2 regions of the Cytobacillus sp. MT66 genome follow, and region 2 is predicted to be linked to the other one. Evidence: riboswitches for the same ligand, from Rfam matches in the RefSeq annotation. Region 2 holds a riboswitch; the other holds the start of a gene.
The links. A riboswitch is a leader RNA that binds a small molecule or an ion and turns the genes downstream of it on or off. The one in region 2 is predicted to bind cobalamin.
Positions count from the first base shown of each region.

Region 1: linked by a shared signal. The riboswitch ahead of AC1Q59_RS19840 (FecCD family ABC transporter permease) and the one ahead of AC1Q59_RS05170 (helical backbone metal receptor) in region 2 are both predicted to bind cobalamin.

Region 1 covers NZ_JBXAFB010000013.1:81,868-85,287, reverse strand. The annotation lists gene AC1Q59_RS19845 (adenosylcobinamide amidohydrolase) at 1-465, opposite strand, end outside; gene AC1Q59_RS19840 (FecCD family ABC transporter permease) at 468-1,466, opposite strand; cobalamin riboswitch at 1,633-1,840, opposite strand; gene AC1Q59_RS19835 (hypothetical protein) at 1,888-2,661, opposite strand; gene mgtE (magnesium transporter) at 2,922-3,420, shown strand, end outside.
Region 2 covers NZ_JBXAFB010000002.1:370,651-374,070, forward strand. The annotation lists gene AC1Q59_RS05165 (glycerol-3-phosphate dehydrogenase/oxidase) at 1-1,236, shown strand, start outside; cobalamin riboswitch at 1,354-1,546, shown strand; gene AC1Q59_RS05170 (helical backbone metal receptor) at 1,710-2,708, shown strand; gene AC1Q59_RS05175 (FecCD family ABC transporter permease) at 2,705-3,420, shown strand, end outside.

The sequences.
Region 1 (3,420 bases), on a different contig from region 2:
CTGAGCAAGAGCCTGGGCTAAGTAAACCCTTTGCCTTTCGCCCCCTGACAATTCATGTACATAATGATCTGCAAATGAAATAACTCCTGTTTGATCCATGGCCTCGTTTACAATGGATTCGTCTCTTTCCGACCAGGACTGAAACCAGCCTTTTTGGTGAGCATACCTTCCGAGGGAGACCGTCTCTTTTACGGTATAGGAAAACGAATGAAAGGAATGCTGGGGAAGAACAGCAAGAATTTTCGCCAATTCCTTTGCAGTGTAGTCCTTTACACATTTTCCCTTAAGAACGATTTCGCCGCTTTCATAAGGAAGTATACCTGTCAGCATTTTAATCAAGGTTGTCTTCCCGCTCCCATTTGGGCCAATAATTCCTAAAAGCTCGCCTTTTTCAAGCTCAAAGGATACATCTTTAATGATAGCGGCAGAAGAATAGCCGCCAGTTAACTTATGAACATTAAGCATCTTTACCCTCTTCTTTCTGGACGTCTATTCAGGAGGATGACTGCAAATACTGGGGCCCCAATAATGGCTGTAATTACACCGATAGGCAGCTCCCCTGGGGTGATAATGGTTCTTGCCGCCAGATCTGCAAGAATTAAAAAGCTTCCGCCTGTTAAAATTGACAAAGGCAATAGATGCCGATGATCAGGTCCCCATAATAATCTTGTTAAATGAGGAATTACCAGTCCCACAAAGCCGATTGTCCCTGATACAGCTACTGCTGAACCAGTTAGAATAGAGCCTGCGATCAGCACAAGCATCTTTCGCTTCTGAACGTCTACACCGATATGCTTCGCACGCTCTTCCCCAAAAGACATGGCATTTAACTCTCTCCCATTCAGAAGGAGCAGTACAGAGCCAGCAATGAAAAAGGGCAGGATTATTTGGACATATGGCCATCCTCGCATGGATACACTGCCAAGAAGCCAGCTGATAATCATCCTTAGCTCTTCTCCTGTTAAGGCAATCATGAGTGAAATTATCGCTCCTAAGAAAGAGCTGAATATAATGCCAGTTAAAATAATGGTTTCAACCTTCATGGACCTCTCCACTTTACGGGCAAACAGCAGCACAAGGAAAATGGTGATGAGGGAGAATAATACACTCAAAATAGGCAAGGTAAAACTTCCCGCGAATGGAATAGACAGACCGAAAAATAAGGTAATCACAGCACCAACTGAGGCACCGGAAGAAACACCAAGCGTATACGGATCAGCAAGCGGATTCCGCAATAACCCTTGAAAGGCAGCACCGGCGATGGCTAATGAAGCGCCAACTAAGCCAGCAAGAAGCACCCGAGGAAGCCTGATATTCATGACAATATTGACATACATTGGATTAATCGAATCACTTGGCGGCAATCCAAAAAGCTTAGCGCTAATTATATATACAATATCCCAGACAGGAACAGAGACCGTGCCAATAGAGATGCCCAATAATATTGATGAAATTAAAAAACACATTCCAAGAATGTAAGCTAATATTTTTCTAGTCTTCAAATTGATTAACTCCTTACCGAAAGCTAAAGGCCAAATAAAAAACATCTCCAAGATAAAAGGAGATGTTTGAAATTAGCAATGTAAAGAACAAGTAAGCCATTGCTTCAAACACCTCCTATCCTCGTAGGTTATGGCGCGCAGAAATCAGGCAGGTCTCCTGGCTTTTGGTCATTGCTTAAAGCAGCGCCTTCCCATACTTGTTGTATAGTGGCATTTGCAGCTTAGCTCCCAATTACAGTGGCGGGACCGCGTTGGAATTTAACCAACTTCCCTTTTAAGTCCTCAAATGCAGATAATTAACAATGCATTTGATAGACACCTTTTTCATAATGATATAAAGTTTTTATGCCTCTATTATACATCATTTTTCTTTGATGAAAATGTTTTAAAGATACACTTTCCATTCCCTTAGCTTTTTATCAAAAGCAAGCTTGGCATGGCAAGGCTCCTTTGAGACTGCTTCATAATTCTCATACATCTCATCCATATCGGAAAAATCGCCAGCAATCCAGATTGGTATTTCAATCTTCGTGCGGCTTTGCTCATTATCTTTAATTGAAAATACCGCACCCTCTCTCATAAGCTGCTTTAATGACCGGAGAATTTCGATTGGAATTGGCGGATAAGATCTTTTCTTCTTTATTCCGAGCAATGTCTTTTCCACCTTGGAATCAGCCATCTTCCCCGGTATTACTTCGCCAATCATCTTAAAAAAGTCCCCAAAATCATGGTAATAGGTTTTATTAATCCACCCATCATCATGGGCCAAATAAACGTATCTGTTTCCCAAATGATTGTAAAAAGGCGGCTTTAGATGTTCTTTTAAATGACCCAAGTAAAGAAGTTCGGCAATGGCCTGCCCAGAAAGTTCATTGAGGTCTTCTTCCTCCTCAAAATCAATCCAGCAAAAATCGCCGTACCCATAAACATCCTCTTCCATCAGCTTAGGCAATTTATCTTTAGGCACATATTCGAGAAGGGTATGCATATTAAAGTCCCCATCCTCATATTTTGACTTGAGCAAAAGAAGATTGTTAAGCGAATAGAATAAACTTTTGGCAAATTCCTGGAATTCAATACCATATGTAAGAACGTATTGATCACGTTCATTTAAATGAATATAAATGATATCCCGAATACTATGATTCCTTTTTTTCAATGGTGAAACCCCCGAAAAGATAGTAAGAAACCAATTTCTGCAATACTCATCTAAATAATATCAAAGTTTTGCATATTTAAGGAAAAATTTTTACAACAATTTGAACTTTTTCTTTCAAAATCGCCATTTGCCCTTAATATGGTAATAATACTTCCTTTCCAAGCAAGATCAAAATTTTTTATAATGTTAATGGGATTTATTATATAATAAGCTGGATTTGTTGTTTGAATTCCCTCTTAAGTGAAAGGAGTGTGAGAAGTATGATTCAAAGCATGTCAGAGGATCAAATCACTCTTCACATAATAAAGGCATTAAAGGATAACAAGAAAAAAGAATTTGAAACCATTCTTGATGAACTTCAGCCATATGATATTGCACAAATTTACAAGAACCTGCCAGAGAAGCATAAAGCACGCTTTTTAATTTTCATGAAAATAGACAGGCTGGCTGATTTAATCGAAGAGCTCACCAAGGAAGATCAGCTGAATGTCTTAAATAAATTGGGCATCGAAAAAACAGGTAAGGTCCTTGATTTAATGGACAATGATGACTTGGCTGATTTGCTTGATGAACTATCGCCGGAGAAAATTGCCTCCTTGCTTTCCGGAATGAAAAAAAGTGAATCACAGATTGTTCAGGACATCATGAAATATCCTCCGGAAACTGCCGGGCGCCTCATGACCAACCGGTTTGTCTGGATAAGGGATTACTATACCGTCATGGATGCAGTTGGAAAATTAAAGCTGTTTGCCGAATTTG
Region 2 (3,420 bases):
CAAGAAACGATTCATAAAGCTCCGCTTGTTAAAAAAGAAGGGTTAAAAGGCGGCGGTTATTATGTGGAATATCGGACAGATGATGCACGCTTGACTATTGAAGTGATGAAGGAAGCAGCAACAAGAGGGGCTGCACCGATTAATTATACAAAAGTAGAAGATCTTATTTATGAAAATGGAAAAGTTACAGGCGTCCAAGTCTCCGATCAAATAACAGGAGAGAAATACGAAATCAAGGCTGCGAAGGTTGTCAATGCTTCAGGACCGTGGGTTGACACGATTCGTGAAAAGGATGGCTCGAAAAAAGGCAAAACATTGCAAATGACAAAAGGCGTACACGTTGTCATTGACCAGTCTAGATTCCCGCTGAAACAAGCAGTGTATTTTGATACACCTGACGGACGCATGGTGTTTGCCATTCCTAGAGCGGGCAAAGCCTATGTCGGTACAACAGATACTTTTTATAATGACAATCCTGTGAGTCCAAGAATGACGATTGCAGACCGGGATTACATCATCAAAGCTATTAATTATATGTTCCCAGATGTCAAAATTACTGAAAAAGATATCGAATCCAGCTGGGCTGGCGTGCGCCCGCTTATTTGGGAAGAGGGAAAAGATCCATCTGAAATCTCCCGCAAAGACGAAATATGGGAATCAGAATCAGGTCTCCTTACCATTGCTGGCGGTAAATTAACGGGTTATCGCAAAATGGCTGAAACCATTGTGGACCTAGTTGTCCAGAAATTTAAAGAGGAAGGCTATAAAGTCTTTTCTGGCTGTACAACGAAAAAAATGCCGATTTCCGGGGGTGAAGTTGGCGGTTCAGCTAAGTTTCCAGCATTTGTTGATGCAATGGCAGAAAAGGGAATGGCACTTGGATTAACCAAAGACGAAGGAAAGCATCTTGCTTCCATGTATGGTTCCAATATTGAGCAAATTCATAGCCTCATTGAACAAAGCGGCAGCGAAGCTGAAAAGTATGGGTTGCCAAAAACACTATGGGCAAAATTAAAATATGCGCTGGAATATGAGATGATTGCATCTCCTGCAGACTTTTTTATTCGCCGGACTGGAGCATTATTATTTGATATTGACACGGTAAAAAAATATCAAAACCCAGTTATCAGCTATATGGCAGAATATTTCAGCTGGACTCAGGAAGATACGAAAAAATGGACAGAGCAACTGGAAACAGAACTTCATTTCGCAACAGTTCCAGCTGACGCTAAATAGGTTTTTTAACGAAAATTTCCGCCTTTAAGTATTGGACGGAAATTTTTTTTTAGGTAAAATCTTCTATTATTATTCTTCTATGCTATAATGCTAGATGAGAATACAAGCTTGACCAATTGAATCTTATAGCTGATAGGTGCCTTATCTTTAGGATAAGGTTAAAAGGGAAGCCGGTGTAAATCCGGCGCGGTCCCGCCACTGTATATCGGGGATTTCCTCGCAATCCACTGTTCTTTGGGAAAAGGAATGGGAAGGAGAGGATGTCGCTATACCCGTAAGCCAGGAAACCTGCCTATTATGCTTGCCAACGAAGTCCTTCGCGGAAAAGGATCGGCATAATGAGGATTAATCTTTTTAATCTGTTAATCTGATTTTTGCATGCCTTGCTTCCGTTACGGAAGCAAGGCTTTTTTCGTGTGGAAGATTGCTAGTTTCAAGCTCATCTCATATCAGAGAAAGGAAGAGGAGCAGAAATGAAGAAGATTTTCGCGAGTTTTTTAATGATGACAATGATTTTGGGGCTATCCGCCTGCGGACAGGGGGAGAAACCGGTTAATGGCAGCGAGGTCCAAAATGAAGCGCAAACACCAGGAAAAGATCGTTCAAGTGAAGAAAAAACACATATGGCAACTGTGTACCCCCTTACGATTAAAGATGCTACAGGAGCGGAGCTGACATTTGATAAAGCACCTGAGCGCATCGTATCAACATCCCCATCTGAAACTGAAATCCTATTTGCTTTAGGATTGGGGGACAAAATTTATGGTGTTTCGGATTATGATAACTATCCAAAAGAGGCTTTGGCAAAGCCAAAAGTGGGTGGGGTAACAAAGCCAAATGAAGAGGCTATCATTGCAGCTGAGCCAGATCTTGTCATTGGCGGAATTTCGATGAAGGGGGACATAGCCGAAAAGTTCCGCGGTCTTGATTTAAAATTGTACAAAACAGAGCCAAAAAAGGTTGAGGATGTATTAAATAATATCCTTCAGATCGGCAAAATGACCGATAAACAAAGGGAAGCGGAAGCGTTAGTCGCACAAATGAAGGAAGATATCCAATATGTAAAAGAAAAAGCAGCTGGCCTAAAGCAAGAGGATAAAAAGAAAGTATATATTGAATTTTCTCCAGGCTGGACAGTGGGTAAGGGAGAATTTATGGATGAACTAATCACTATGGCTGGCGGGCTGAACATTGCCTCAGATACTGAAGGCTGGAATGCCATTGATGAAGAAAAGGTGATCCAGGATAACCCAGAGGTGATTTTGTATACAGCTGGCCGAGTCGATGATAAGACAGGCAAGAGTATTGATGAGCTAATCACATCCAGGAGCGGCTGGGAGAAGATTACAGCTATACAGGAAGGCCGTTTGCATGCTATAGATGGGGATATTGTATCGCGCCCTGGCCCGCGCATCACCGAAGCACTTAAAAATATTGCCGAGTCCATATACCCTGAATTGTACAAGCAATGAAAAGGAAATTAGCAATATGGGGGGGAGTAAGCGTGGTTCTCCTCCTTCTTTCGGTGATTATTAGTGTTTCTCTTGGTTCTGCGAATCTGGCAGTATCTCAAGTATGGGGCGTGTTATTACATCAAGTGCCGGTGATAAAAAACAGTATTACCGCTGACTGGGCTCAATCAACCGAACAAATTATCCTTAAGGTTCGCCTTCCAAGGGTCATTCTTGCCATCCTTGCTGGAGCTTGTCTTTCCCTTGCAGGTGCAGGATTTCAAGGCGTTCTAAGGAATCCGCTTGCTGACCCTTACACATTGGGCGTTTCATCTGGGGCTGCGGTCGGAGCAGCTTTTATCATATTATTTGGTTTTCATACGGCACTACTCGGTGTTTGGACGATTCCGCTTGTTGCATTTCTAACAGGTCTTATTAGTCTGCTGGCCGTTCTCAGGCTGGCCAACATCCATGGTAAATATCGGCTGGAGACTATAATTTTATCAGGCGTAGTTGTTTCTGCCTTCCTTGGTTCGCTAGTTTCTTTTATGGTCTCAATGTCAGATCAAGTGGTGAATGAGATTGTTTTCTGGCTGATGGGAAGTTTAGCTCTACGGGGCTGGTCCTTTACCTTTGTGCTTTTGCCATATTTAGCTATTGGTTTTGCCGTGCTTATTTCCTATGGCAGGACATTAAATTTATTTGCTCTTGGGGAAAGGCAGGCTGCCCACTT